Regions from separate parts of the Anaerostipes caccae L1-92 genome, predicted to be linked through region 1. Evidence: a T-box and tRNA genes for the amino acid it is inferred to sense, from the RefSeq annotation. Region 1 holds a T-box; the other holds one or more tRNA genes.

What was found. A T-box is a leader RNA that pairs with one kind of tRNA and senses whether it is charged. The one in region 1 lies ahead of thrS (threonine--tRNA ligase), so its partner is inferred to be a tRNA-Thr.
Region 2: it encodes a tRNA-Thr, which carries the amino acid that the T-box ahead of thrS (threonine--tRNA ligase) is inferred to sense. The anticodon was not compared.

Annotation. Positions count from the first base shown of each region.
Region 1 covers NZ_AP023027.1:1,864,616-1,880,634, reverse strand. The annotation lists gene ANCC_RS09220 (phosphotransferase) at 1-779, shown strand, start outside; gene eno (phosphopyruvate hydratase) at 793-2,106, shown strand; gene ANCC_RS09210 (NAD-dependent succinate-semialdehyde dehydrogenase) at 2,109-3,548, shown strand; gene ANCC_RS09205 (hypothetical protein) at 3,623-4,351, opposite strand; gene ANCC_RS09200 (MerR family transcriptional regulator) at 4,537-5,394, shown strand; gene ANCC_RS09195 (metallophosphoesterase family protein) at 5,617-6,318, shown strand; gene ANCC_RS09190 (hypothetical protein) at 6,424-7,512, shown strand; gene ANCC_RS09185 (hypothetical protein) at 8,114-8,590, shown strand; gene ANCC_RS09180 (tRNA lysidine(34) synthetase) at 9,259-9,993, shown strand; gene ANCC_RS09175 (GNAT family N-acetyltransferase) at 10,206-10,604, opposite strand; tRNA gene ANCC_RS09170 (tRNA-Pro) at 10,760-10,834, shown strand; gene ANCC_RS09165 (DUF1989 domain-containing protein) at 10,996-11,535, shown strand; gene thrS (threonine--tRNA ligase) at 11,612-13,546, opposite strand; T-box leader at 13,593-13,797, opposite strand; gene ANCC_RS09155 (DUF975 family protein) at 13,843-14,928, opposite strand; gene ANCC_RS17615 (hypothetical protein) at 14,873-15,655, opposite strand; gene ANCC_RS09150 (B12-binding domain-containing radical SAM protein) at 15,673-16,019, opposite strand, start outside.
Region 2 covers NZ_AP023027.1:2,895,751-2,911,769, reverse strand. The annotation lists gene ANCC_RS14075 (sensor histidine kinase) at 1-821, opposite strand, end outside; gene ANCC_RS14070 (response regulator transcription factor) at 845-1,510, opposite strand; gene ANCC_RS14065 (hypothetical protein) at 1,708-3,540, shown strand; gene queF (preQ(1) synthase) at 3,647-4,144, shown strand; gene ANCC_RS14055 (hypothetical protein) at 4,254-5,507, shown strand; gene ANCC_RS14050 (DUF5105 domain-containing protein) at 5,599-6,273, shown strand; gene uvrC (excinuclease ABC subunit UvrC) at 6,614-8,497, shown strand; gene hprK (HPr(Ser) kinase/phosphatase) at 8,527-9,462, shown strand; gene ANCC_RS14035 (ROK family glucokinase) at 9,468-10,406, shown strand; gene murB (UDP-N-acetylmuramate dehydrogenase) at 10,408-11,316, shown strand; gene rapZ (RNase adapter RapZ) at 11,329-12,183, shown strand; gene whiA (DNA-binding protein WhiA) at 12,187-13,113, shown strand; gene ANCC_RS14015 (HPr family phosphocarrier protein) at 13,110-13,367, shown strand; tRNA gene ANCC_RS14010 (tRNA-Thr) at 13,382-13,454, shown strand; gene ANCC_RS14005 (hypothetical protein) at 13,817-14,392, opposite strand; gene ANCC_RS14000 (pirin family protein) at 14,519-14,839, opposite strand; gene ANCC_RS17725 (MarR family winged helix-turn-helix transcriptional regulator) at 14,817-15,035, opposite strand; gene ANCC_RS17720 (MarR family transcriptional regulator) at 15,032-15,256, opposite strand.

The DNA of each region.
Region 1 (16,019 bases):
GCAATAAGATCTATCATGACCTTTTGCCGGAGAATGCACCGGAAACATACTTTTATGATCAGGAAAATTATATCTACGGTAGAGAAGCCGTGCCGGACGGATGTCTGATGTGGAAGGATGACTTGATGAAAGGCATCATCGATTACAAAGTGGCCGAAAAGGCAGCTGATACACTGGCAGCCGTTCACAATCACTGCGCAGGCAATGAAGAGATTGCCCGTTTATTTGAGAACAAAGATGTTTTTTATGCGCTCAGGATTTCTCCTTATATCAATTTTACAGTGACAAAGCATCCGGAAATCGCTGAATTTGCACAAAAGGTTTCTGATGAAATGATGGAAAGCCGGATCACATTGATCCACGGAGATTATAGTCCGAAAAACATAATGGTAACAGAGGATGGCATGAAAGTATTAGACTATGAAGTGGCAAATTACGGACATCCGGCATTTGATCTGGCGTTCCTCTCCAATCACTTTATCCTGAAAGCAGTGAAGTTTCCTGAACGCTCCGGCAAATACCTGGATCTGCTTGACTATACGGTGAAAAGGTATTTCCATGCTTTAACCTGCATGGACCGGCAGGAGTTTGAACATTCCTTTATCCGGACACTGGCACTTCTGATGCTGGCAAGGGTTGATGGAAAAAGTCCTGTAGAATATCTGACAGAAGAAAAAGAAAAACAGGAGCTTGTCAGGAGACTCAGCCTGACCATGATCAAAAGCAATACGGATACATACAATGAAACAATAAACATGCTCAGACAGCAATTGAGATAAGGAGGATGTTCCAGTGACAGATTATTTAATCAGCAAGGTCATTGCACGGCAGGTAATAGATTCCAGGGCAAACCCTACGGTGGAAGTGGATATTATATTAAACTGCGGTGCAGTGGGAAGAGGTACGGTTCCGTCCGGGGCCTCTACCGGGGCTTATGAAGCCCTGGAACTGCGGGACGGCAAAACAGAGTACGGCGGAAAAAGTGTCCGTCAGGCCATTGAAAATATAGAACAGTTCCTTGCCCCGGCCCTGATCGGCAAAGACGCTACAAAGCAGGCGATGCTCGATCATTTCATGATCGGCCTTGACGGAACTGAAAATAAAAGTAAACTTGGTGCAAATGCCATTCTCGGCTGCAGTATGGCCATCGCTCATGCGGCTGCAAATGCAAAAAATGAGCCTTTGTTCCGGTATCTTGGCGGAGTGAATGCAAAAACAGTTCCGGTTCCGATGATTCAGATCATCGGCGGCGGAGCCCATGCCAAAGATTCGATTGATATTCAGGATTTTTTGGCAATTCCCCTGAGTGCGGATACATTTGAACAGGGCATTGAAATGATCGCAAATGTTTATAATGGCACAAAAAGAGTATTTGAACAATCAGGGCGGCCGTTATCCATCGCTGACGAAGGCGGTTTCTGGCCCACAGACTTTACCTGTAACGAGGATGGTCTCAGACTCCTTACGGAAGGGATCAAAGAAGCCGGTTATATTCCCGGAAAGGATATTGGGATCGCTATGGATATTGCAGCCAGCGAGTTTTATGACAGAGAACGCGGAGTATATAAATTCACCTTGGAAAGGCAGGAGTATACAACCCCTGAATTCGTTGATCTGCTGTGTGAATGGGCAGAGAAGTACGCCATTGTATCTATGGAAGACTGCTGTTCAGAATTTGACTGGGAAGGAAATAGGCTGATCACCGAAAAATTGGGCCATAAAATACAGATCATCGGTGACGATTTATTTACGACCAATATCAAAAGGATTCAATATGGAGTTTCTCAGGGGGCATGCAATTCCGTACTGATCAAAATGAATCAGATCGGCAGCATCACAGAGACACTGGATGCGATCGAATGCACAAAGAATGCAGGATATCTTCCGGTGGTCAGTGCCAGAAGCGGGGAGACTGAGGATGCAACCATCGTGCATCTTGCAATCGCAACAAACGCAGGACAGTTGAAGGTAGGATCTATTGCCCGCTCAGAGAGGACTGCAAAATGGAATGAAGGCATCCGTATGGAACAGGAGCTTGATTCTATGGCAGAGTATCCGTCCGGATCTATCTTTGAACGGATTAAGAAATCATATACGGAGGTATAAAGATGTATCAGTTATTTATCGGCGGCAACTATGTAGATGGAAAAGGAAAAAAGATCGACGTGATCAATCCGGCAGACAATACAGTGGTTGACTCTTTTTGTTCTGCCACAAAAGAACAGGCAGAAGAGGCATTGGAAACCGCACAGGAAACATTTAAAACCTGGGGTAAAACTTCCGTGATGGAGCGATGCAGACTGCTGTCAAAGTTTGCGGACTTGGTGGAGGAGCATCAGGATGAGATTTCCAGGTTAAATTCTTTGGAGACAGGAAAACCATACGGAGAAGCATATGGAGACACAGGTTTTTGCTTGAATGTGCTTCGCTTTCATGCAGAAGAGGCAAAGCGGGTCTATGGTACTACTTTAAATGATTATAACTCGCAGCGCGGAAGCGTATATCACATGGTGGAGAAGCGTCCGGTAGGAGTTGTTGTCGGGCATCTGGCATGGAATTATCCTATGTATAATGCGGCGTTAAAAATCGGTCCGGTCATCGGGTCCGGATGTACGGCAGTGTTAAAACCGTCTTCACAGACTCCTCTTGCAACTCTTTTCTTAGGAAAACTGATCACGGAAGCAGGAATTCCGGATGGAGTGATCAATATCCTTGCCGGGTCCTCCTCAGAATTAGGATATGCCCTGAATTCAAGTACGATCCCACGGCTGATCGGACTGATAGGTTCTACGGATACGGCATTAAAGGTCATGAGTGACAGCGCAACATCTGTAAAAAGATTTTCCTTTGAGCTGGGAGGAAATGCCCCTACGATCGTGTCTGAGAGCGCAGATCTTGCGGCAGCAGCTGACACCGTTGCATCTATGAAAATGGGAAATTCAGGCCAGATGTGTGTGGATCATAACAGGATCTATATTCACGAGTCTGTCTATGATCAGTTCTGTGATATGATGCTGGAACGTTTAGAGAAATATAAGGTCGGACAGGGAGCAGATGAGGGCATGATCATAGGACCTATGATCAACCAGTCCGCCCAGAAGACTATGGAAGACTTGGTTGAGGATGCTGTAGACAAGGGTGCGAGACTTGTACTCGGCGGAAAGATCCCGGAAGGAATGCCGGAGGGAAGTGCTTTCTTTGAACCTACTTTATTGTTAGACTGTAACCGATCTATGAAAGTCTACCAGCAGGAAATCTTCGGACCGATTGCTGCCCTGTCTAAGTACAGCGATTATGATGAAATCCTTGCGGAAGCTGCGGATACGGACGGAGGACTTTCTTCTTATCTGTTCAGCCATGATACAAAGGAAATCGCAAAGGCGGTGGAGATTTTTAATTCTGGAGAAGTTTTGATTAATGTGGACGGAATTGGAGATGTGGAATTCCTCCCCCACTGCGGAATTGGTAACTCAGGCCTGGGGTGTGATAATTCTTTGTGGTCACTGGATGAGTATTTCGAACTAAAGAGAGTAAAGATTATTCCTTGAACAAAAGAAGCTGTTCAAAGGTAACACCTGTCTCACCAGTTTATGCAAGTGTGTAACTGGTGAGACAGGTGTTTTTAATGTTTCATTTCTTCCAGCATAATAGACTGGTGCAGATAACCCAGATTTTCTTTTAGGAACTTTACAAAGCTGTATCCTCCGGCCTGATATACATTGTGAAACTGTGCCCATACGAAAAGCAGTGTGGTTTCCATCGTGATGATTCTAATGAATTTATGAAAAGGATGTTTTTTGAACCGGCTTAACGTATGAGACTGAAACATAATATGCGGCAGTTCATCACGGAGCATCTGGGTGCAGATACTTTTTAACGCAGGGGAGTCTGTGCTCTTTGACAGGGCGTCATAATAGGTCAGGGCGATCATTTCAGCTGTTACAAGTATGGTGATCTCACATCTCAGTCCCCCTGCCTGCCTTAATTTCCGGAAGACTTTATCGGGAAAAGATGACTTGGCAGGTTTGATGTGGTGATGATCCATGAATTTTCTTAAATATGCGGAGTGCCAGTTTTCTTCTTTGATGAACCATAGCATAGCTTCCCGGTATTCAGGAGCACCATGTTGATGTATGTATGCTTCCACTGTGTTCATGAGATGTCTGCCGTCGGAGCCCTCGCCTTTTTGGAAAGCCCGGACGGAGGGAGTGATGAGCCTTCGTTCTGAATCTGTCAGAGGCAATTCTTTTGAAAAATCGATGTGGAGTCTTTGCTGGTCATTGGATTTAAAGTAGGAAATCCAGTCTTTATAGTTGTATTTATTCATTTTTGATTTTAATAGATTGATCATGTGGGCTCCCTTTCATATGTTATCTTTTGGATGTTAATTGTATTTTACCATATACAGCAGCAGTGTGAAAATCGATGTCTGGATACAAATATGATATACTCAAAGAAAAGTTTGAAATTATCTATTGACCCTCACGGGGCGTCATAGATTAAGTTGGATATATCAGGAACGGGAGGGCAACAGCTATGAGGACGGTAAAGGAAATATCAGAAGTAACAGGTATCAGCGTGCGCACGCTTCACTACTATGATGAGATCGGACTTTTAAAGCCGACGAGCAAGAGTGATGCGGGATACCGGCTTTATGACGATAAAGCGTTGGAAACTTTACAGCAAATCCTGTTTTTCCGTGAGTTTGATATTCCACTGAAGGAAATCAAAGCTGTTATAGAAAATCCGGCTCTTGAGAAAAATGAAATTTTGCAGGTACAGAGGAGAATGCTGGTTTCTAAGAAAGAACGAATGGAGCGCCTGATTGCCAGTATTGATGATATTTTGAAAGGAGATAATAAAATGGATTTTGCAGTTTTCAGTAAACCGGAAATAGAAGAAATGTTTGAAGCCATGCTGGATCATATGCCGGATGAAATGCGTCAAATGGCCATTAAAGAATTTGGCGGTGTAGAAGAGTGGAGGAAACATTACATTGAAGTATTGTCCTCAGAAAAAATGCAGAAGAGCTATGCAAAATTAGTGGAGTGGTATGGCGGTAAAGATGAATACTTGTCTGTTGTGAAGAACCCTGTCAGCAAAGAAATTGCAGAAAGTTTTAATAAAAGAATAGAAGTGATATTGCAGAAGCTGATTGCTAAACGTGGTTGTCCTCTGGATTCCTTTGAGGTAAGAGAAATTGTCGGTGAGTACGGATTTGTAGTGAAACAGCTTAGTCAGATGAAGGAAGAGAGGGAGGGTATGCTTGCCACCGCACGCTTCTATCGGAATGAACCTTCAAAGTCTAAATTGGATGAAACGTATGGAGAGGGGGCGGCAGAATTTTTTGCTGAGGCGATTGAGGCTTTTTATGAAAGAAGTGATGAGCATTAAATTATCAAAAGCTTGGTGATGAAGAAAAAGTTGAGAAAATAGAAAAGAATAAAACACAAGAGATTTAGCCTTTCATAAGATGCATTTCTCTTGTGTTTCTATTTTATTGACATATCTGAAAAATAGCATACTAAAATCCAATTATAAGGTGAAATGCAGGGATAATATGGTATAATTAGGGTGTCTCCCAAAGGGCAGACACCTGGAAAGGATAGAAGGATTATGATATACATAACAGGGGATACCCATGGACGGTTTGAACGGGTGGAGCGGTTCTGTGAAAGATTTGGGACAAGCCGTGAGGATATATTGATTATACTTGGAGATGCAGGGATTAATTTCAATGGTGGCCGGCATGACCAGATGAAGAAGGAGTTTTTGGAATCGCTGCCGATTACGATTTTTGCTATCCACGGGAACCATGAGCAGAGGCCGTGTACGATTGGGACATATAAGGAAAAGATGTGGCGTGGCGGAACGGTGTATTATGAAGAAGAATACCCGGATTTGTTGTTTGCGAAAGATGGGGAAGTGTTTGAACTGGATGGAAAGAAAGTCATTGTGATGGGCGGGGCGTATAGCGTGGATAAAATGGTCCGGCTCATGTATGGGTATGGCTGGTGGCCGGATGAACAGCCTTCGGAGGAAATCAAAAAGGATGTGGAGCGGAAACTGGAAGAGCTGGGGTGGAAGGTAGATGTTGTGCTGAGTCATACCACACCGCTGAAATATGAGCCGGTGGAGGTGTTCCTGGAAGGAATTGACCAGAGTAAAGTGGATAAGTCTACGGAAGCGTGGCTGGATAGGATTGAAGACAGGCTGGATTATGGAAAATGGTATTGTGGGCATTATCATACGGAGAAGAAGATTGATAGAGTGGAGATAATGTTTGAGAACTTTGATATGTTTTGCGGTAGGATATAATTACTATATCCAATCATTCCATCTTTTTTCTGGAGATTCTCCTCTATACAGGTACATGCTATACCGCAAAGTATCTAAAAACAATCTTTAAAGGAGGACTATAGAATGGACGTAACAACAGGAACTTCTTCAGCCGAAAATCAGAGTGAAGAAAATCTTGATATGATGAAAAATATGTTTGAAGATTTTTATAAAGTAATGGAAATATATTTTGATAAACAAATCATATTTCCATATATGTTTTTGAACGACATACAAGAAGTTTATGATGGTGAATATGATGAAGCTAATATATATATGTTAATGCTGTGCGACAAATTAGAAATAGTAGAAGTAGTAGAAGAAAAGCTATATATATTAGTAATTTATAAAAATGTGGCAGATGGCAATAAAAAAGAGATAAAGTTATATTATAATACTTTTTTAGGCATTGACATTTCGAAAGAATACGTAAAAACTAGTGTTGAGAAGTTTGGAATAATATTAAAAGTAGAAATTGAAGAGAATGCATTTACTTGTTTAAAAAATATGATGGGAATGCCATCAGCTATATCTAATGTTTTTAGACTCAATATATATGATTTAATCTCTATATGTGAGAGAAAAAAGATAACATATGATGATTACAGGGTATTATATATAGGACAATCGAATCCTCGATCAGAGTATAGAACTATTTTTGATAGACTGAGAAAACATGAAAAAGTCACAAGTATATTTAGTGATTATAATTTAGAATATAGAGATAAAGAATTAATTGTTTTTATTTTGCATGCAAAATCGAAGTTATATAATTTTGCCAGTTTAGTATGTTTAGGAAGTTCGAAATGGCAAGAGTATGATTCTGTTGGGGATAAAATAGATGACACAGCAATAATTGATGTTGCAGAAGCAATGTTAATATATCATTTAAAACCCCAGTATAATATTAAACTAAAGGATTCAATTCCTAATATTAATATGAAGATATACAATCAATTAATTTCGGCTGGGTTAAAACGAATAGAAATTGGCATAAACTTGTATATGCAAACATATAAAAAGCGTATTAACTTATTGACAGAAGAGCAAAAGATAAAAACTGGATTTAGAATACTTAAATGTGATCTAACAGAGTTATTTCAAAAGAAACAGGAAGCTGAGATTGTTTATGAGGATTTACCAGATTATATGTATGATATTATCCAAGGATAAATTATTTTGAAGAGTGGATAGTGAAAAATATTTATAGATATAAGGAAATGTAACAATATGATAAAAGTACTATTTATCTGCCACGGCAACCATTTGGGTGTGGGGTTCGTAACGGCTGTGGATTGTCAACAGAAAACAAGAGCTTTCCGGGAATTGGGACTGTTTGGATTATGGTTCTGGCTCCCGGTTTTTTATTGCCCTTTTTCCCAGACAGTAGTCTGTTCAACCTTGTTACTACATTAACTGCTTTTTGGCACCAATTTCACCTCTCTCCAAGTATAAAGAAAGCCCTCGCAGGAGAAGCTTCCACGAAGGCTGCAGGTCTCTATGCAGTTTTGTTATAAGCAGAACTCTGATCGATGCGGAAATGGTATGCAATCTGATAAATTGCACATCTGCCGTTTTCTAAGGCGTTCTGCTGGGCGTTTTTTTGATTCATTACTCCACAAGCACTATGAGATATGGTAGAATAACCACAGTAGTAAAAAACCTTGATTTCTACTACGATTGACGTCGTCAACTTGTCTCACTTTGCCTCGTTTTGCTCATTATGTGAAGCTTTCAATATAGAGTAAATATATGAATGATGGAGGATACGTAAATGATAGAATTTATTTCTAATGTCATTGGAATACTGTCTGATAAGCAAGCAGATACTATTATAGCTATTATAGGATTCATGAGTGCTGCTGTTGTGGCTATAATTGGTTTATTTGGTTCTGCATTAACTATTATGTTAAACAAGAGAAGCGAACGGAAAGTAGAACTCAGGAAAATTAAGGAGAATCAATACATTGAATTTTTGGGAAGCATGGCAGAAGCTAAAATAGCTAACATCAAAGAAAAACATGAAATTAATAAACTTTTATCATCAAGAATACAGACGATATATCTCATTGGAAATAAAGAGGTTCAGAAAACGTTGCATGATTTTTTGAATATTTTTACAACTGGTAAAGTTACGAAGGATGAACAGAATAAATTATATGGGGCACTAATCGAAGCAATGAAAAAGGATTTATATGGGAAAAAAGAGATTTCTTTAGAGTCAATATCGTTTACAGTATTTAGTGATTAGATAAATACTAGGTAGAATTAGATTTCTTTGATTTTTCTATTTTAACCCGACTATATATTAAAGAAATGAGGTAAGCGCTTAATTTTGGGGTAACTACAAATCTACCATTTCTCATTCATAATGATAGAAAATAGTTTTTTGCTCCATCAACTTGATAAGAAGTATAGATGTGAAGTTTTGAGAAAGGATGAGAACGGGAAAGATTTACCGCAAGAAGATGAACAGTTTTTATGTTATGTGTGGGAATGTTATTTCAAATTTTTATGTGATCTCAAGAAAAAAGAATCAGCTTATTAAAATCGGATATAGGATATTTTATGGTAGGCTAATTGGGCAGAGTTAAGGAAACTTTTAATATCAAGAGCAGTGAAAAGTGCATTTGGAGATTTGGCAATAGAAATTATTACTTATATGAAACCCAATATGGTGATTATACAAGAAAATATTATTTAATTGCCGTAATTTTCCAATTTTGCTACAGATTTCAGAAAACTGTAGGACTTAAAGAAAAGCAAAAAAGTGCGTAAAGTAGGGCAAAACGAGGCATTTTAGGAGGAAAATTAAAATGATAAAAACACTTTTTATTTGCCACGGCAATAGTAGCACTTCGGAATTTAATATGTTATACTAAACATCGAAAATTTATCAAGAAACTGAGGAAGAAGATTATGAAGTTACAGCAAGTACTAAGCTATGTCCGCCGGGCCGTGGACGACTATCAGATGATACAGGAAGGGGACAAGATCGCAGTCGGCATTTCCGGCGGCAAGGACAGTCTGACCATGCTCTATGCCCTTGCACATTTACGCATTTTTTACCCAAATAAATTTGAAATCCATGGTATTACCGTAGATCTTGGATTCGGAAATTTTGACATAACTCAGGTAGAAAAACTGTGCGAAGAACTGAAGGTGCCGTATACTGTTGTGAAGACAGAGATCGCAGATGTGGTTTTTGAGCGCAGGAAAGAAACAAACCCATGTTCTCTTTGTGCTAAGATGAGAAAGGGTGCATTGAATGAAAAGATAAAAGAACTGGGATGCAATAAAGTTGCCTATGCCCACCACAAAGATGATCTGGTGGAGACGTTTTTGATGTCCATGCTGTTTGAAGGGCGGCTTCACTGTTTTTCACCGGTGACATACCTGGACCGGATGGATCTTAAAGTCATTCGGCCTTTGATGTACATGGATGAAGCAGATGTGATCGGATTTAAGAATAAAATGAACCTTCCGGTGGAAAAGAGTCCTTGTCCGATGGACGGCTATACAAAGAGACAGTATGCAAAAGAGACCTTAAAAAAATTGGATGAAGACCATCCGGGATCGAAAGATCATATGTTTCGGGCTATGATCCATGGAAATCTTGAAGGATGGCCTGAAAGACAGGAACGAAAAAGATAAAATACAAAAACAATCAACCAAAAAGACAAGATGCCTATTAGAGTAATTTCTTGATAGATATCTTGTCTTTTTGATTTTAACAATAATTTGAGTTTGTACCACAACAAGAACGAAGCAGCTGCAGTAAAAAATATATCAGGAGAGTAAAATGATGATCTCTATATCTATACGCAAAATACTAATTTAAATTATAGATAGAGGGGAAAAGCTCTTTATTCTACTGTTAGGATCATTTTCTGGCATGGATAATCAAATACTGTGAGCAATTCATCATCTTTGAATCCGCAGGCATGATAACAATTTCGTGCCGCAATTCCTTTCTTATCTTCAGATGTAAATGTCACCACCTGAATTTGATCTCCAGGTTTAAAAGCCAGGATCATTTTTTTAATAAGTTTTTTTGCTGCACCTTGCTTTCTGTAGTCAGGATGTGTGGCTAGGAATTGTAATTCCTTTTCCGTCCTTGAAAATAATAATAAGCAGGTGATTTCTCCTTTATCATTCATTGCCGCAAGGGCTTCTTTGTTTTCGATGCAGTATTTTAGAGCTTTCCTGAATTCTTCCTCCTTGTAGCCTGCAAAATCTGTTTTGACAATTTCGACAAATTTCATACAAGACTCTATATCATTTTTTTTGACCAAATTTATTTCCATATTTCTACTCGCCCTTTCGCTCTCACCATACTGTTATTCCATCATACAAAAAAATCTGAGTAAATTCAATTAATACTTGCACTCTTCGATAGAATCCGATAAAATACTTCTAGCGGGGTATGGCTCAGTTTGGTTAGAGCGCACGGCTGGGGGCCGTGAGGTCGCAGGTTCGAATCCTGTTACCCCGACTTTTTAATATTTTTTAACGAGAGCCGGCAGGCTTTGGCCAAGGGATTATCTGACGGATATAAAATCACTGATTGTGATTTCCGTTGGATATTTTTTCTTTTGATGAAGAGAGGGGAAATTAGAAATGGAGTATATAATAGATGCCTGCAGCGGAAAAAGTATGAATGTATCGGCAGGACAAAAAGTAACGATTATTGATCTTGAAGGCGGACAAGTCGTTGATTTTTTTGCAGAACATAAAGAAAATTCAGAGGAATTTCTATCCACCGGAGTCACAATAGATTGTAATGAATCTTTACGTCTATCGGTCGGAAATCATATTTATTCAAATCTTTATCACCCGATGTTTGAAGTGATTTATGATGAGGTTGGCGAGCATGATCTGCTTCACCCATGCTGCCGCCCTGAGATGTATGATTTCTTTTATCACAATGGAGAAGGACATTCAAATTGTTTAGATCATATTAATCACAGTCTGGATAAGAAAAGACCAATCATTCATCCGGTAAATATTTTTATGTATACGAAAATTAGTGCGGATGGTTCTATTTCGGTCAGAAAGCCCCTGTCAAAGGCGGGGAACAAGATAATTCTAAGAGCTGAAATGGATATGCGTCTGGGCATTGCCGCCTGCAGTGTATCTGAGAGTGAGTGCAATAACGGAAAATGTACTCCAGTTAAAATTCTTATTGAAGACTGATGAATCAAATTTGATAATACGGATAAAGAAAGAACCGGGAATAAGTGACTCCCGGTTCTTTCTTTATAAATCATCTTTACTTCTCTTCTTCTTCTTTTTCCACCTGGCGGATTTCTTTTGTCTCTATTTCTTTCCGTATCGCACAAATAAAGTCGTCTAAGGACATCTGTCCTTCATCTCCCTTGAATCTGCTTCTCACGGAAACTGCCTGGTTCTCTTCTTCTTTTCCGCCCACAACCAGCATATATGGAATCTTATGCAGCTGTGCCTCACGGATCTTGTAGCCCATTTTTTCGGCTCTTGTATCGATCTCTGCACGGATGCCGGCAGCTTTTAACGCATCGAGGACTTTTGTTCCGTAATCTAAATGCTTATCAGAAATCGGAATGACTTTTACCTGCACCGGTGCCAGCCAGGTTGGGAAGGCCCCGGCGAAATGTTCGATCAGGATTCCGATAAACCGCTCGATAGAACCAAATGCTACCCGATGGATCATGATCGGACGGTGCTTCTCTCCGTCTGCTCCTGTGTAGTGCAAGTCGAATCTCAGCGGAAGCTGGAAGTCTAACTGAATGGTTCCGCACTGCCATGTCCTTCCGATGGAATCCTCCAGATGGAAGTCGATTTTCGGCCCGTAGAATGCTCCGTCGCCTTCGTTGACTACATAGTCAAGGCCAAGGTCATCCAGTGCACTTCTCAAAGAATCTGTTGCCATCTCCCAGTCTTCGTCACTTCCCATGCTGTCTTCCGGACGGGTTGACAGTTCTACGTGATATTTAAATCCAAACAGGCTGTAAACCTGATCGATCAGTGCTGCAACACCTTTGATCTCGTCTTTGATCTGCTCCGGCATCATAAAGATATGGGCATCATCCTGTGTAAAGCAGCGGACACGCATCAGTCCGTGGAGCTGTCCGGATTTTTCATGACGGTGGACTAAACCGAGTTCACCCATACGAAGGGGCAGGTCACGGTAAGAGCGCGGCTCTGACTGGTATACTAAAACGCCGCCCGGACAGTTCATCGGTTTGATCGCAAAATCTTCTTCGTCGATCACAGTAGTATACATATTTTCCTGATAGTGATCCCAGTGGCCGGATGTCTCCCACAGATGCCTGCTCAGCATGATCGGGCTTGAAATCTCAACATAACCGGCTTTGTTATGGATCTCTCTCCAGTAATCAAGTAAAGTATTTTTAAGAACCATCCCATTCGGCAGGAAGAACGGGAACCCTGGTCCTTCATCTCTCATCATAAAGAGTCCCAGTTCTTTTCCAAGCTTTCTGTGGTCACGTTTTTTGGCCTCTTCCATCATGGTCAGGTAATCTTTCAGCTCTGCTTTCTTTGCAAAAGCAGTTCCATAGATCCTGGTGAGCATCTGGTTCTTTTCGTTACCGCGCCAGTAAGCACCGGCAAGGCTTGTCAGTTTAAAAGCTTTCACTGGTTTTGTTGTCATAAGATGAGGTCCGGCACACAGGTCAATGAACTCTCCCTGCTGATAAAAACTGATCACTGAATCTTCTGGGAGGTCTTCAATCAGTTCTACCTTATATGGCTCATTCCTCTCTTTCATAAAAGCAATGGCTTCTTCTCTCGGCTTTGTAAAGCAGGTGATTTGAAGTCCTTCTTTTACGATCTTCTTCATCTCCGCTTCAATTTTTTCCAGGTCATCCTGTGTAAAAGGAGTATCCTTTTCCATATCATAATAAAATCCGTTGTCAATGGAAGGGCCGATGGCAAGCTTCGTTTCCGGATACAGGCGTTTGACTGCCTGAGCTAAAATATGGGATGCCGTATGACGGAAAGCATGTCTTCCGCCTTCTGAATCGAAGGTGAGAATGTTCAGTTCACAGTCATCTTCGAGGATTGTCCTTAAATCTACCACTTCTCCGTTCACTTCGCCTGCACATGCTGCTCTTGCAAGTCCTTCGCTGATGTCTTTGGCAATGTCAATGACAGACATACTCTGGCTGTATTCTTTTACAGAACCATCTTTTAAAGTAATTTTCATCTTTTTTTCCTTTCTTACTAAAATAAAAAAGTCCCATGGAAAAATTCCATGGGACGAGTTATCGCGGTTCCACCCTGGTTGCCTTTCTGTGAATGATACAGAAGGCCGCTTATATGGCGGTAACGGTGCCGGCCGGGCTGGTTTGCAGCCGCTCAGAGGTGGTCTTCATCTGCTTTGGCTTAGAACACTTACACCATATGTGTCCCTCTCTGAAAGTTTTCACAGACTACTCTTCTCTTCAGCGCTTTTTCTTATTTCTAAAATATTATAACACCGATGAATTTTGAAATCAATCCTCAATTTGCCTGGATATGATCTTCTGTGCGGGAATAATCGGTAATTCCTTTTCCTGCGTTTGGATGCTTTGAGGAATAAATCTGATCTGTCAAAAAAGTCCCCAGCAGCAGTATACAAAGGATGACCAGCAGTTTAGGCTTCAGCTTTTGGATCTGATTATCAATGATTGGGGCAAGGAAATAGACGATTGCTATGCCTCCAAGTCCAAAAACAAGCAGTCCTTCCGCACAGACTCTTCCCTGGATATTCAGAAAATATCCGCTGTAGTCCCACCATTTTTGTCCATGATGTACGGTTTCGAGAAAAACAGAAGTAAAATATTCCACACATCCGCACAGCACAACTGCAGAAAAGAATTCAGCAACAGGCCGGCTTCGCATTTTATGTAAGAGCGTAAGGATCAGAATACTGCCTACACCATAGATTGGAAGCCAGGGACCGTGAAGTACGCCCCGGTTTACAAAGGTACCATCAGAGATTAAATGCAGGCTTACCTCCCATACCCATCCGATAAATGACAGGATAAAATAAATCATGATCAGAGACCAGATGGTATAATTGCGCATATAATGCAGCGTCTGAATCTTTCTGCGCTTTGTATGTTCAGGGAAATTGCTTAGTCTTCCGGGATATGAAATTTTTTGAACAGCGCCGGCAAGATCCTGGAGCCTGATCTGCTCTGACTGATATTGTTCATATTGTTGATACGCATTGGAATTGACCAGAATTACGCCGAAATAGTCAGATAAAAATCTGCCGATTCCTGTGCGGCTGTCTTTGAAGTTCCTGGTTTGTTTCAAAACAGGGATCACGTCTCCATATGCCTGCTCGATTTCTCTTTCCCCTGCAGTTTCAAAGAGATAACGGTCATTTAATAAGTCTGCATGTTTTATCTGTCGGTCTTTGGCTTCTTTTCTGAGCTGTGTGTAATACTCACAAAATACTGCAGTTTTATATGGGCTGGAGTATAAGACTGCACTGATGCCAAGGGTCATAAGTTCGAGGATGTTCCATCCGAAAAAAGACAGTTCAAATACAAAACACTGCCATTTGTGTCCTCTCATCATATTTCTTGAAAGGGAAATAGCCTCCCTGGAACCGATGCCCGGGTTTTCCGCAACAATATAAGGGTACCAGATAATAAGAATATTTCTTGATCGGACCGCCGATGACCGTTAATCCCCATAAAATCTGATAGACAGCCATGAGAAGCATCGTTTTTGCGGCCTGTGCCCACTTCCTGACCCTTAGCAGATAAAGAAAACGATGGGCTGGAATCTGACTGTAAATGCGCCCCTCCAGAAAGATTCTTCTGGATATGACGGAATATGTATTTACGATAAATACCCAGAAGAAACACACGATGAGGATACTGAGGATCAAAAGGACTGCCAGTGCAGCGTCTGTAGAGCCAAGGAAGGAATTTAACCCGGAAACTAAGGTTACAACAATGGATCCGGAAGTTACAGCGTTAAATGCCTCGGCAAAAACACCCCGGCTCCGGCCAAATGCCGGATTTCCGTGTTTGGCAGCCTTTACTTCTTCTTTTTTTATTTTTTCTGATTTCTTTCTTGCCTTTTTTGTACCGCCTGTAAACAAGTCTTCTGTAACATCGATGATCCCTTTTTGCACTGTTACGGTACCGGATGGGGAAACTTGTTCTGAAGTGGGAGAATAGGTTTTGACAAACTTAAGAGAGCCGGTGAACTCGGTCCCAAAAAATGCGGCAATCAGGCAGACGGCAAGAAACATGATATAATGCTTTTTTAATGACTGTCTGCCCAGCTGCTTCATTTCTTTTCTTGAAAGCATGGTTTTCTCCTTTGTATTCAAAGCTGTATTACACAGGCCTGTTGATTGAGAGGATTTCTTTTTTGATAATCAAAGAGAAGGAGTGTGTCTTTCCTGCATCCGCTGCCATAAACATCATACCGGAATTTCTCAATGTGGGCCATCTTGCGCATATTCTTTTTCGCATACGCGGATAAAGATGGATTTTTGGACAGTACTTCATCATAGAGATCATACAGCTCCTCTTTCCCCACAGAATAATCCCCGGCAAATCCGGGCCGGTTTTTCACATTTTCCCGCAAGTACAGATCAAAGGTTAAGTATTCCTTATAAAAAGATTTTTTTTCTTTGATGCCGGGCAGTCCTGAAATAAATTCATCCAAAA
Region 2 (16,019 bases), 1.0 Mb from region 1:
CAGGCAAGCATTGCAAAATAGGACACATCTTCAATTAGATAGGATGTTCCCCAAAGATCCCATCCAAGCCAGTGAAAAAACGGATAGCTGACATGAATTGAGAAAAACAGGCAGACCAGTCCGTATGCGGCAAAGACCGGGTCCGAATGTTTCCGGACCCAGACACCCAGTGATGTGACGGCCGCTCCCAGAGGGAAAAAGCACAGCAGGGCATAGAAGATCATTTTTTGTGTCAGGGCATTTGTAACGGCACTGCTCGTTCCGAGGACCGGAGGATAGGTAAGTCCGCTGTAATAATGGGTGTCATTTGCGGCCTGAATGACCAATTCGGCGGTTCCGGACGGAAGAGGAATCAATGTATTCTGTATATGCCGGGAAACGGGAACTGCATCGGGGCTGCCCATTTGCCGGACCAGCGTTTGGTTGACATAGATACGGCAGGAAGAGAAAATTTCCGGCACTTCGAGCATCCAAGCGTCTTTAGAAGAAGGAAGATTTAAAACTTTACGGTAAGTAGCGGCGCCAAAAGGTGATTGACTTGGCTGATGGGATGAAAAATTTCCAAATTGGCCAATAGTGATGATTTCAGGAGACTCTGCGGATCCTGCAGAAAAATCCTTTGGTGTGTACAGACGGCCGGAATAAAATTCCCACTGTCCGGTCAGAGGAACCAGATCTTTAGAGGGATCAGTATTTGATGAGGTATACTTATTGTCCATGGAATAGCAAAAGGTAAAGAGCAAAGCAGCAAACAGCAGAGCGGCGGCGAGGATAAAGACGGATAACAGTTTCTTTTTGGATCTTTCTGTTTTTAAGTGCATGGCAGACTCCCTATAGTTTTTGTTTACTCTGTGAAGAGATACCCTTTTCCCCACTGTGTTTTAATATATTCTTTTTCGGGAGACAGTACCTGGATTTTCTTCCGGATCCGCATAATCAGGATCTGAATACTGTGTGTATTATAACAGGACTCACCCCATACCGCGCGGTAAATTTCTTCCTGCCGGTAGGGAATGCCTTTATGATCCATTAAAAAACTCAGAATTTCGAATTCATTGACCGTCAGATTCAGCGGAAGATTTCCAATGTATGCCTGCTTTTCGTTATTATCCACGGACAGTCCGGGCGTCCGGCAGGAAGGAACGGTGCAGCGGGAGTTTCGTATTCTGGCCCTGATCCTCATTTCCAGTTCTTTTAAGAGATAAGGCTTTGTAATATAATCATCCCCGCCGCAGTCAAAACTTTCTATCATGATCTCTTCATCGGTCAGATTAGTCAGAAAGATCACGGGTATGCTGTAATTTGCACGAATCGTCCGGCAGAGACAGAATCCATCCGTTTTTTCCATATGAATGTCCAGGATAATACACTGATACGTGTGTTCTGACAAACAGGAAAGAGCAGCCAGGGCATCGGTAGCAGTGTCTGCGTGATACCCGCATGTTTCAAAATACTTACGGTTAATTTCAAGGATTTCCAAGTCATCATCCACAAACAGCAAACGTTCCATAGTCGGGGCTCCTTTCATGATTTTCTATACTCAGAGTATAGATGTGTTATTTTTATTGTAAACATATTTCAGAGCCTTTGCAATTTTAACAGACAACGTTGTTATTTATTGTGAAACAGAATTCAATCGGGTGGACGTACTTCGTACGATAAGGTAATATTTTGTTTAGGATCTATGGGACGAAGAGAGGACTGCAAATGAAAAAGAATTATAAGAAAATGATCTGTTTATTTTTGGGAGTTATCATATTGACCATGGCTCAGCCAGTTTTCTGCTCTGCATGGGGTCCTCCCAAAACAGAGGATGAAGAGAAATTTTTAGAATGGTATGAGAAGCATAAGAATGACCAGAATGCCGTCTATACTCTGACAGGGGATCTGAAGCTGACAAAGGGGACTAAGGAAGATCCCATCCGATTTGACGGCAGAGGCAAAGTGAGGATTGACTGCGGGAATCATGGAATTATTGTAAACAGCAGAGTGATCATTGATAATCCTGAACTTACGATAAGCGGAAACTATATGTTTGTACTAATGGAAAACAGTATAGACTCTCATCTTATTTTAAAAAGAGGGACGGTTCTTGACGAGTCCGACGATGCATGTGCGGTTCAGGTTATCCGCGGAACCCTTCAGACTTCATCTGATCCGTCGGACAGGTTTACGATTCAGATGAAAGGAAAGGATATCACCGGAATTTATCATGGCACAGATGAGCCGCTGGTGCTTAGACAGATCAATGTTACAGCAAAAGGCAAAGGGCGGGTTGAGGGAGTTAAAAATAATAGAAACCAAACGTTGTCTTTGACAGATTGTAATATAAAAGTGTCCGGAGACCAGGAAGCGTGTGGTGTTTCGAATCTGGGCAGGACAGAAGTGAACCGCTGCCGCATTACTGCTTCTGTCAGTGATGCCTCAGGTACTGCAGTCAGTGTTGCCGGTTCCGAAATATCCAGCAGGGATTCTAAAATAGTTCCGGAAATCACGGGCATGAAAAATACAGTCTACAGCATTTATGATGTTGACAGCTTTACTCCTGTCATCGGCAGAACTGGCACAGACCTTAAATCCCTTCTGCCGCAAAATGCCAGTGTTTACGTGGAAAATGCAGAGACAGAAGAGAAAAGTATTATTTCAATGCCTGTTATATGGGATGCTTCAGGAGCAGATACTTCAAAAGAAGGGATTACGCTTGTGAAAGGGAGACTTCTCACAAAAGATCTGTTTGGGATTTACATCAATTCGTCAGGAATCAGCCCGGAGACAGCCGTCATTGCGGTACCGCCGGAGGGAATGTTTTTAAACAGTTACAGGATTCTGTCGAAGGAAGAGGGACGGATCAGGGGAATGCTGGAACTGCCTTATCCTGCCGGCGCAGACTCCATGATTCTTCAATACAGTGCGGATCAGAAAAACTGGAGGACTTATGAAGAAAAAAACGGCAGTACGAATATCATTCGCGGCCAGGACTTTCCAAAACCGTTCGGAGTCTTCAGCTTTGTCTTTGACATACCTGTAAATACAAAAACGTTTTATATGCGTACAAAGGTTCATGGCAGTAGTATTTTTTCAGGAACCAGCGCCGTGTGGAAAATAGACGTAGACCATGGGGCTCCGGAATCTTCTGTCAGCGGGGAATCCGGTGGAGACAGAGGCGGACAGACTGTAGAACAGGAGGAAAGTACGCAGAAGGATCAGAGGAGTGAAGGCAAACCCGGGTATTCGGAAAAATCCGTTAGGTATAAGGATAAAAATTCTTTCTCAGATCAAAAGTCTGAGAAGAGCCAAAATGTGAAAAAAAATGGGTCTTCTCAGAGACAGGAGAAAAAGAAAGAAAAAGTCCAGGGAAAAAAGACAGCCCCGGAGGTACAGGATAATGAAAAACAAACTCCAAAAACGTCTGGATGGGGGAGAAATGCAAAAAGCTATGATAAGGGAGACCTTGTTTTTGCAGCTATAGGGATTCTTCTGATTTTTGGAGCAGCACTGCTCCTCGGCAGGAAATTTTTCCGTAAGAAAAATCTGTCATAGTTCATGTCAATATTTATGACAGCATGTAAAAAATATGGTATACTGATAGGACAATCAATGGAGTAGAAAAGTATCCTTGATTTGAACAAAAACAGGAGGAACTAAGATGAGTGGTAGAACCAATGTGGAATTGGGAGGTATTACACTGCTGGGAAATCAGCAGACAAAATATCCGGATGATTATGCACCGGAAGTGTTGGAGACTTTTCCGAATAAGCATCCCGAAAATGATTATTTTGTAAAGTTTAACGCACCGGAATTTACCAGTCTGTGTCCGATGACCGGACAGCCGGATTTTGCGACTATTTATATTTCCTATGTTCCGGGAGAGAGGATGGTGGAAAGCAAATCCCTTAAATTGTATCTGTACAGTTTCCGCAATCATGGAGATTTCCACGAGGACTGTATGAATATTATTATGAAGGATCTGATCAAACTGATGGACCCGAAATATATTGAAGTTTGGGGCAAGTTTACGCCGCGCGGCGGGATCTCCATTGATCCATACTGCAACTATGGCAGAAAGGGAACGCCGTGGGAGCAGATTGCCTTTGACCGGCTGGCACATCACGATATGTACCCGGAGAAGGTAGATAACCGCTAATTTTGAGAAAATAAATTAATATGGGAGCAGGCAGCTGCTGTGCTTTTGGATGTTGGGGGACTCAGTCAGAAGTATAGCAGAAAAGACATAATAAAAAAGGAGAATGTTTATGAGGAAAGTTTTAAAAGCCGCTGTGTGTTTGGGGCTGTCCCTTACATTGGGATTCAGCACTGTGGCATTTGGCGCGGAGAAGAAGGAAGATATCACAAGTAAAGTAGGTGACAAGAAAGGTCAAGTGTCATCAGAAATAAAAGGAATGGAAGGCATCCAGGATGTTAAGTCAGGCCAGGTTATTAAGGCTGCAAAAAAATCAAAAGGTGCTCGGGCTGTACAAAACACTACTGCTTATAGAATAAACACTCAGGCTAATGTAAACGCAATCAATCAGAGAATTCAAAAAGGTCAGTTCAATGTTGTAGGTCCGATTACAACCAGTAAACAAGTAGTAGCTAATATTTATATGCCTACAAATGGTAAACTCTGTGTGGCTTTTGGAAACTCTTATGTTGATCAGTCAACCGGATTGATTACCTCAACACCTGCAAACTGTTCTGTTACAATAACCGACAGCAGGGGAAATTCTATTGCATCTAGTTATTCCGACGATGATACGGTGATCGCCAATTATGTAAATAAAGGAACGTACAGATTAACAGTGTCTGCACCTTATAATTCAGCTGTTGCTACAGGCTACCTTCCATATTATTACTCAAGTGATAACGGAAATTTATCTGGAACTGCAAAATATATAGCAGGTAATGGGGGAAATAACTATCAGTATTTTTCAGTTTCAAAGAGGAGTCAGGTTTGGACAGATCTGGTTTCAGCCAAAGGATATTCTTTAAAGAGTCATATTGAAAAGAAGAGCGGGAAAAAATGGGTAAGAATTACAGATCAAAAATATAGTTATAATTCAAATATCAGGAGATATCATGCATTAAGCAAGGGTAGTTACCGTCTTGTTATATCTGGTACTTCTAAATATGATTTTTACACTGCAAGATATGGAAAAAAATCTTATACCGGAAAATATGGTACTAAAAAGTCAAAATCAAAAACAATCAAACGCAAGAAATCAAAAACAAATGTTTTAACTGCCTCTGATGCAAAGAAAAAGTCACATTGGTATAAATTCAAAGTGACAAAGAGACGTTCCACACAGTTCAAGATTACTACATATAACAGCTCTGGAAGTGTGACTGCAACCTTATACAAAGGGAAAAAGAAGATGAGCTCACGTACCGCTTATAATCCAAGTTACATTACTTTCTCAGGAAAGTTATCAAAAGGTACATATTATGTTAAGGTTACGAAAAACACGAAAAATACAAGCGGAAAATACATTGTAAAATATGTAAAATAAGTAAACAGTAATCTTTGCAGCAGAGCCGGCTGGCTCTGCTGCAGTTGAATGAATGCTCAAAATACACAGAAGTTTAAAAGGAGAATAGGTTATGAAAAGACAAATGAAGAAAAAACTGGCGGTTTTATTAAGCCTTGTATTGATCGTTTCTCTCGCATTAGCCGGATGTAAAAAGAAAGAGGAAATACCGGAGCCGGACAAGCTTGCAGAGGCTTATTATCTTCTGTTTACCAGAGGAAATACAAAAGAGATAGTCAAATACGGACACACAGAAGCAGAAGCAAAAAAGGCATTAAACACATACAAAACAAGTATGAAATCTTCCTTCATGACATCTGCAAATACTGCCGGAAATATCTTTAAATCCGAAGATGCAGATAAAGTGATTGACGCACTTCTGCATTCCTTATCTAAGCTTAAATATGAAGTGAAGACAGACGAAAAAGATGAGAAAGAAGGAACTGCTACGGTGATTCTGAAATCTCAAAGTGTGAACCTGAGTGAAATACAGTCCAAGCTTATGGCGAATGTCAGAAAAGCCGCAGCATCAGGGAAAATAACAGACCAAAGCCAGATTGGAACGTATGTCCTTACCGAGATGGCAAAATTGATCAAGGAAACAAAGCCTACGAAAGAGATGAAAGAAACTACGTTAAAAATGAAGCTGAAAAAGGTAAAAATCAATAAAAAAGAAGTAGAGCGATGGATGCCTGAAAACAACTATACTTTTGAGATGCAGATTGGAAGACTTCTCATAAGCCAGTAATTTTTGGAGGGAGATAAACTGAATTTCAGATAGTCCTAGTAATCCTAAGAATTCCTTCAGGCTATTTTATTTTTTCTTTAGAATTGTTTATTTTCTATCCATTGTTTACGGGGAGGATTCTGATATACTTAAAACATACCTGCAGGGCACACCATATTTTAGCCCTATGGTTGGACGTGCTTTGCAAGGCAAAGTTTAGTTTTTCATATATATTAATCCTCTCTTTTCATTAAACAGACGGCCCCGCAGCTTTTGCTGCGGGGTTGTTTTGATGTGACATTTTCCGCCGCGGTATGGTATTATAGGAACACACATGTTGGAATGATGGAGGAATACCAGGATGTTTAACATTGAAGAAGAATTAAAAAAGCTTCCGGCCAAGCCCGGAGTTTATATAATGCATAATGACAAGGACGAGATCATATATGTAGGTAAGGCGATCAAACTCTGCAACCGGGTCAGACAGTACTTTCAGGGAAGCAGAAATTTGACGACAAAGATTCAGCATATGGTATCGCACATCGCATATTTTGAGTACATCATTACAGATTCAGAACTGGAGGCCTTGGTGCTTGAGTGCAATCTGATCAAGGAACATCGTCCAAAGTATAATACCATGCTGAAGGATGATAAGAATTATCCATACATTAAGGTCACCACAAATGAGGAATATCCGCGTATTATGCTGGCCAGAAGGATGAAACAGGACAAGTGCAAATATTTTGGGCCATATACGAGCGCCGGAGCGGTAAAAGATATCATTGAGCTGCTCAGGAAGCTGTTTAAGATCCGGACATGCAGCCGGAAGCTGCCGAAAGATATCGGGAAAGACAGGCCGTGTCTGTATTATCAGATCAAACAGTGCGAGGGGCCCTGCCAGGATTATATTTCCGGGGAAGATTATAGAAAATCCATTGATCAGGTACTGAGTTTTCTGAACGGAAATTATAAGGATGTGTCGGACATGCTGGAGGAAAAGATGAAGCAGGCAGCGGCAGACCTTGAGTTTGAACAGGCAGCAGAATACAGAAATCTGTTAAAGAGCATCGGCAAGATTGCAGACCGGCAGAAGATCAACAGCTATGGATTTGAAAACAGGGATATTATCGCATTTGCCAAAGAAAAGCAGGACGCAGTGGTCGCCGTATTTTTTATCAGAGACGGCAAACTCCTGGGCAGAGAGCATTTTCATATGACCCAGGATGAGGAGACAACAGATGAAGAACTCATGAGTGCCTTTGTAAAACAGTTTTACGCAGGAACTCCGTATCTGCCGGGAGAGATCTTCCTGGAGTGCGGCATGGACGATATGGAGATTGTGGAAGAGTGGCTTTCCAAGAAGAGGGGCGGACGGGTGCATATCCGGATTCCGCTCCGGGGAGAAAAGCATCGTCTCGTTGAACTGGCAAAAGAGAATGCGTCCAATGTTTTGAGACAGGATAAAGAAAAACTCAAGAGAGAAGAAAAAAGGACCATCGGAGCAGTGAAAGAGATCGAGCAGCTCCTTGGAATCAAGGGGCTTCACAGGATGGAGGCCTTCGATATATCTAATATCAGCGGGTTTCAGACCGTTGCCTCTATGGTCGTCTTCGAAGACGGAAAGGCCAGAAAGCGTGATTATCGGAAATTCCGCCTAAAGACAGTGGACGGCCCGGATGATTACAGAAGTATGGAGGAAGTCCTCACGAGGAGACTCCTGCACGGACAAAAAGAGATCGAAGAATTAAAGGCTAAAAATGAGGATCTGGAATTTGGAAGTTTTACCAAGTTTCCGGATCTGCTCCTGATGGATGGAGGAAAAGGCCAGGTAAATGTTGCTCAGAGAGTTTTAAAAGACCTGAAAATGGATATTCCGGTGTGCGGTATGGTAAAAGATGACAATCATAGAACCAGGGCATTGTACTATAATAATGACGAAATCTATTTTCCGAAAAGGAGCGAAGCATTCCAGCTGGTCACAAGGATTCAGGATGAGGCCCACCGGTTTGCCATCGAATACCACCGGTCGCTGAGGGCAAAAGGCCAGGTCAGCTCTGTACTGGATGAGATCAAAGGTGTAGGGCCGAAGCGCAGAAAAGCACTCATGAAACATTTTAAGCAGATACAGAACATCAAAGAGGCTACGGAAGATGAGATCATGCAGGTTCCGGGAATGACAAGGAAAGCAGCAAAAGAGATCTATTCGTTTTTCCATTTGTCTAAGGAAGAAAATGTGATAAACTAAGAATAACAATCGGACAAGGAGGATTCATTATGAGCGAGGAATACAAAGTATCGGTGGCAGAACTGGCAAAGAAGCTGGAACTGATCCCGGTGATCCCGGAAATTAACACCAATGACATTTATATCACCCAGGCAGAAGTAAACCGGCCGGCGCTTCAGCTGGCAGGCTTTTTTGACCATTTTTCATCGTCCAGGGTGCAGATTATTGGAAATGTAGAATATATATATATCAATAATATTTTGGAAAAGGATGAAAACTGTAACCAGATTCTGGACCGTCTTTTCAGTGCCCAGATTCCATGTCTGGTATTCTGCCGTGGAAAACAGCCGTGTGATAAGATCGTTGACTTTGGAAGGAAATACGGAGTTCCGGTTTTTATCAGTAAAGATTCAACTTCAGAGTTTACCGCAGAAGTCATCCGCTGGCTGAGTGTGGAACTGGCGCCCCGGATTTCAATTCATGGAGTGTTAGTGGATGTATTCGGCGAAGGAATCCTGATCACAGGGGAAAGCGGCATCGGCAAAAGCGAAGCTGCTTTGGAACTTCTGAAGAGAGGCCATCGGCTTGTTTCAGATGATGTGGTGGAGATTAAGCGTGTGAGCAAAGATACCCTGATCGGTTCCTCACCGGCAGTGACCCGGTTTTTCATTGAACTCAGGGGCATCGGCATCATTGATGTAAAGAACCTGTTCGGTGTGGAGAGCGTCAAGATGACCCAGAGCATTGATCTTGTCATTCAGCTGGAAGACTGGAACAAAGAAACAGATTATGACAGGCTCGGACTGGATGAAAATTATATAGAATATCTCGGGAATAAGGTTGTGGCACACGCGCTGCCGATCCGTCCGGGAAGAAATCTGGCGATTATCGTTGAGGCCGCTGCCATCAATCACCGCCAGAAGAAGATGGGATATAATGCCGCGGAAGAATTATACAAACGAGTGACCGGGAAATTGGAGGAATAAGCAGAATGAATTACATTTATGGAGTCGATGTAGGAGGCACCACCGTAAAACTGGGACTGTTTCAGGAGGACGGAAGCCTGAAAGAAAAGTGGGAGATTCCCACCAGAAAAGAGAACGGCGGGGCCTATATTATAGAGGATATCGGAGCGGCGCTGAAAGAAAATATCGCATCCCATGGGATGGAAACCGGACAGCTGATTGGAGCAGGAGTCGGGGTTCCCGGGGCAGTACTTTCTTTTGAAAAGGTCAATGAATGTGTCAATCTGGGCTGGGGGCAGGTCAACGTGGCTCAGGAACTGGGAAAACTGCTGGACTGTCCTGTCAAAGTGACCAACGATGCAAATGTGGCTGCGCTGGGAGAACTTTGGGCTGGTGCTGCGAAAGATTACCGCAGTGCTGTCATGGTTACTCTGGGAACAGGTGTGGGCGGCGGCATGATCGTCGACGGACAGATCATCAACGGAAGCCATGGATATGGCGGTGAGATCGGACACATGACGGTAAATCCGGCGGAGACACGCAAGTGTAACTGCGGAAAGACCGGCTGTCTGGAACTGTACGCTTCAGCGACAGGAATTGTATATGAGACAAAAAAAGCGCTGGGGGAATCTGACATAGAAACGCCGCTGCGCCGAATGGACGGCTTTTCGGCAAAAGATATTTTTGATCTGGCAAAAGAAGGAGACGCCTTTGCCATAGAACAGGTCGACCGGCTGGGAGAGAAGCTGGCAATGGCCTTCGGGAATATCACACTGACAGTAGACCCCGAAGTATTTGTCATCGGGGGAGGTGTGTCGAAAGCAGGAGATATCCTTCTTGACGCCATTAAAAAGCATTATGGGACATACACCTTCGGCGCTGTAAAAGAAGGGAAATTTATTCTTGCAAGTCTCGGAAATGACGCAGGAATTTACGGGGCTGCAAGGCTGATTAAAGGAGAATAGCATGAACACGATTCTTGAAGAATTGAGACAGAAGATCGCACCCGAACGGGTACTTACAAAAGAACCGATGAAAAAACATACGACCTTCCGGATAGGCGGAGAGGCAGAATTGTACATTATTCCTGAAACCATTGAGGAAGTGCAGTGGACCGTGAAGACTGCCAGGAAACACGAAATTCCCATGTTTATTCTGGGAAACGGAAGCAATCTGCTGGTAGGGGACCGTGGAATCGACGGCATTGTCCTCCAGATTTATAAGAACATGAATGAAATCACAGTCAACGGAACTGAGATTACGGCTCAGGCTGGGGCTTTGCTGAGCTCTATTGCCCGGGAAGCACAGAACCGGAGTCTGACCGGGTTTGAGTTTGCAGGAGGCATACCTGGAACATTCGGAGGCGCAATCACTATGAATGCGGGAGCCTACGGCGGAGAGATGATCCAGGTTTTAAAAGAGGCCACAGTCCTCACGAAAGAAGGAGAGATTCTTACCCTTTCCGCAGAGGAACTGGAGCTTGGATACCGTACCAGCAATGTCATTACATGCGGATATACAGTCCTAAGCGGAACACTCTCTTTGAAAGAGGGAGATCCTTCTGAGATAAAAAAACAGATGGATGAATATTCAATGGCCCGAAAGACCAAGCAGCCTCTGGAACTGCCGAGCGCAGGCAGTACGTTTAAGCGCCCGGAGGGCTACTTTGCCGGAAAACTGATTGATGACGCAGGACTCAGAGGATATCAGGTCGGAGGGGCACGTGTGTCGGATAAACACTGCGGATTTGTAGTAAATCAGGAGAACGCAACGGCGAAAGATGTTCTTCAGCTGATCGAAGACGTTCAGAAAACAGTGAAGGAAAAGTTTGGAGTGGACCTGGAACCGGAAGTGAAGCGGGTCGGAAAGTTTTAGAGGAATTTACGTATGAGGTTTGTAATCGTAACCGGGATGTCTGGGGCAGGAAAGAGCAGTGCTCTTAAAATGCTGGAAGATGTCGGGTATTTTTGTGTGGATAATCTCCCCACCAGACTGCTGTGCAGATTTGCGGAGCTTACCCTTGACAAGACTGCAAATATTTCAAATGTGGCTTTAGGCATTGATATCCGGAGCGGCGCATCGATTGATGAGTTTTTAGAAGAATTAAAAAAAGTCAATGAAATGGGTGTCAAGTTTGAAATTTTGTTTCTCAATGCCAGCAACCGGATTTTGATCAAGCGTTACAAGGAGACCAGAAGGAATCATCCTCTGGCCAGGAACGGCCGGATAGAGGATGGTATTGAAAAGGAGCGGGAAGCAGTCGATGTTTTGAAAAAACATGCGGATTATGTCATAGATACCAGCCAGCTTCTCACAAGGGAACTGAAGGCTGAAATTGACAGGATATTTGTCCGGGAAGAAGAATATGCTAACTTCAATGTGGCAGTGGTGTCTTTTGGGTTCAAATTCGGTATACCGGCAGACGTAGACCTGGTGTTTGACGTAAGATTCCTTCCCAATCCTTATTATGACCTTTCTCTGCGCCCTCTGACCGGCAATGACAGGCCTATTCAGGAGTTTGTCATGAAACATGAAGAGTCCAGAGTATTTTTAGAGAAATTAGAAGATATGCTCAAATTTCTGATTCCCAACTACATCAAAGAAGGAAAGTATAATCTGGTCATAGGGATCGGCTGCACTGGAGGAAAGCACCGTTCTGTCACCATCACGAATGCACTGGCAGAAAAATTAAAACAGCTGCCATATCCGGTGAAGGTTGAGCATAGAGATATAACGAGGTAGGAAATGTCATTTTCAAGTGAAGTCAAAGAAGAACTTGCAAGGCTTACGAGCGGAGCAAGACACTGTAAAATTGCAGAACTTGCCGGTATTCTCAACTTTTGCGGGGAAGTCCGCGAAGAGAAGGGAATCTATCTGGTCAAGGTTCATACGGAGAATGTATCGGTGGCGAAACGGTTTTTTACGCTGCTGAAAGACACATTCCATATACATGGAGAACTTCAGGTAAAACGCAACGAATATCTAAAAAGAAGTCGAAATTATTCGGTTTTTGTTGACAAACATGAGGATTGTGTTTTATTATTGAAAGCAGTGAAATATTTCGAACCGAAAAACTTTGGATTAGTCCTGCAGAACACGTGCTGTAAAAGGGCCTATATCCGGGGAGCATTTCTGGCAGCCGGTTCCATGAGTGATCCGGAGAAGAATTATCACTTTGAAATTGTAACTCTTCATGAACAATTTGCGGTACAATTGCAAGATGTGCTTGATTTTTTTGAATTAGATGCTAAAATAGTTATTCGTAAGAAGTACTATGTAGTGTATATCAAAGAAGGTGCCAAGATCGTTGATGTACTGAACATTATGGAAGCACACATAGCTTTGATGAACCTCGAAAATGTCCGTATCTTGAAAGATATGAGGAACACGGTGAACCGCCGTGTAAACTGTGAGACTGCCAACATTAACAAGACAGTGTCAGCAGCCGTGAAGCAAGCCGAGGATATTCGATTTTTACAAGAGCATAGAGGGCTTAGTGAACTGAACCAGGGACTGCAAGACATCGCCTATCTGCGATTGGAACATCCGGAGGCTACTCTGAAAGAGCTAGGAGAGATGCTGAATCCCCCCGTAGGCAAATCAGGGGTCAATCATCGTCTTAAGAAGCTGAGTAAGATTGCTGAAGATATGAGAATGGGAGGATCATTATGATTTCTAAGAGTATCAATATTCATGTGACCGAGAACAAGGAAGAACGTCCGGTTGCCTTTCTGGTCCAGATGGCCAGCCAGTTTGAGAGCAAGATCCTGATCGAGGCAGGCAACAAAAGGATCAACGGAAAAAGTATCATGGGTATGATGAGTCTTGGGTTGGATGATTTAGATAATATAACTGTTGTTGCTGACGGAGCAGACGAAGAAACTGCCATCACAACAATTGAAAAATATTTGACAAAAGGAGCATAAAAGGCTCCTCATATGCTGAAATAGCTCAGTTGGTAGAGCACTTCACTCGTAATGAAGGGGTCGCCGGTTCAAATCCGGTTTTCAGCTTTGGCGCAAACGCTGTAGATATCAGTGTTTGCGCTGTTTTTTTATATCTTTTTAGAAACATCAAAAACAGTTTTTTCAATGTTTTTTCGATGTTTCAGTTTTCGGAAGTATTTTAGAAGTATAGTTTCTTATGGCTTCTTTGTGCATCGTAGGTGATAAGTGGGCATAATGCCGGAGCATTACTTCAATGCTGTTTCCCATGATTTCTGAAACAACTTTAATATTACCGCCATCCTCTCCACGTTCTTCAAGAGTGTTAGAAGCAAACGAATGTCGTCCACCATATAAAGTCATTTCTGGAAGTATGCCAAATGGATGTGATCTATGCTTCTTTATGTAGGAGTCTACCTCCATATTATAATTTAAAAGTAGTTTCTTAAAATTTCTTGATATACATTGGGATTAATTCTTCTTCCATCTTTGTATGTAAACAATAAATCATTTTCTAAAAAATCTGGTTGTAAACGCCAGGTGTTTTTTAGAGCAAGACGCTTTTGTAATAATACTGCCAACTCATCGGGTATAATAAGCTTTCTGTGCCTTCCAGGGCGTTTCATATCTGATATGCAGTCGTATTTGTCTAATGCCTGGTGCAAAGAAAGAAAAGAGCTTTTAAGATCTGATTCTTGAAATCCGCAAACTTCCTCAGGAGCCATCGCTGTAGAAAAGCTTAAGCATAACATATCATAATAGAAAGATGCCTTAACACTTTGTAAAGACAAGAAATAGTTAATCTGATCTTGAGTCCAAACTAATTGCTGCTTAGGTGGAAGGGTGTACTGTTCTACATCGTGACATGGGTTCTGGGTTATTATATGTAATGGACGTATAGTATATTGCATCATTGAACTAAAAACACTCTTTGCTTTATTAATAGTGCTTGGCTTTAGTTTTTCATTGGGTTTGTTTTTAGGAGACTGTTTAGAAAGTTCTGCCATCCAATTTTCAATATGAATTGGAAGAATTGAACTCACTTCAACATCAAAAAAAGCATCTTTAATATAAGAATTAACACGGGAGTGTAAGATAAAGTGTGTAAATTAGTAACCAACTAATTACACACTTTATCTTACACTCCCTATAAAATTAAAATTTACATAGTTTGCTTGACAAACCCTCTCCGTCTGAAATTCCGTCTTCATTACCCAAACTATCTTATGAACCATTTTGCCTCTTGACACATAACTGATTGTTTCGATTCCTCTATGCGGATGCATTGGAAATCCTGCTGTATAATCATCAGGATTAACGCTGTCAAAAGAGTCAAGCATTAAAATAGGATAAAACTCCTTTGTTGTCTGATTTTCTAAGACTCTTACTAAGTTTACAACTGCTCCATCTGTTGTTCTAAAACCTTTTACTTTAGTCTTCACTGTTCTTTCCATTAAATTTTCCTCCTATTTTCTTCAAAAGATATACCAGTTTTTCTTTTTCTTCTTGATCCAATACTTCCATGCTTTCTGTTATCATCGCTTCATTTTTAGGTGCAATTTTGCTAATAACATCATAGCCTTCTTTCGTCAGATGCAGTATACATACACGCCTGTCTTTCTCGTCAGATAATCTTTCGATATAGTTCATTTTTTCAAGTTGTTCACTATTAGAGGTATGGTTCCCACGCTACTGAGTATTCTTTCCCTTACCTCTCCGACGCTCATATCGCCTTTACTGTAAAGAGCTTCTAAAACCATAAATTGACTAAAGGTTAAATTGTATTCTGCTGCTATTTTGGATGTTTTTTTATGTAAAGCATTTACATTTCTGTGAAGTCCGATCAAAATTTTCATTTCTGTTCTGCCCAAAAGTAATTCACCTCCTTTAATTGCATTGTATCTAACTAGATATTATCTATGTAGATATAATTTTGCACCAGATTTTTTTGTAAATATACATTGTTACTATAAATGAGTAAATTAAAAAATGCACAAAACTACATTGCTACTTTCGTAAATAAATCAAAATCGCTACTTGCCTTTGCGCATTGAAACAGATACTTCTCTTGCTGGATCATGTCACAAATCAGGCGGTATCCAGTTTCAAAAGAACTGTATTTCTCCGTTCCTACGAGACAAATATAATGTGATAGTGACATCAGCAGCCAGTATCTCTGGATTCCCTTTGAGGAACTTATCTGGTATGCAGCCAGTGCCAGTCTGTTTTCACATCACCTGAAACATACCTCGATTGCCCATCCGCATACATAACACGAAAGAATTTCCAGTGTCAATGATTCTGTATTTGTGCTGATAAAGGCACGTAATGCCCTGGGATTTGCAAATGCCTTTTCAGGATAACTCAAAAGGACAACCGCGTTTTCTTTACCGTTGAGATTACCTTCATACCGTACGTTCGGTTTTTGACTGTCACAAGGTCAAAGTTCGAATGTATTGCCAGTAAATCGGCGGCAAATTCACGGATACTTTGATATTTTTTATAGATCAAAATAAAGAATCTTTCTTTTCTAATATTTCACCAATCTTTTCATAAATGACTACTGCGTCTAAAAAACGATATCTTTTTCATAAGGATTTCCCTTTATATATTTTTCCCATAATTTTTTTTGTT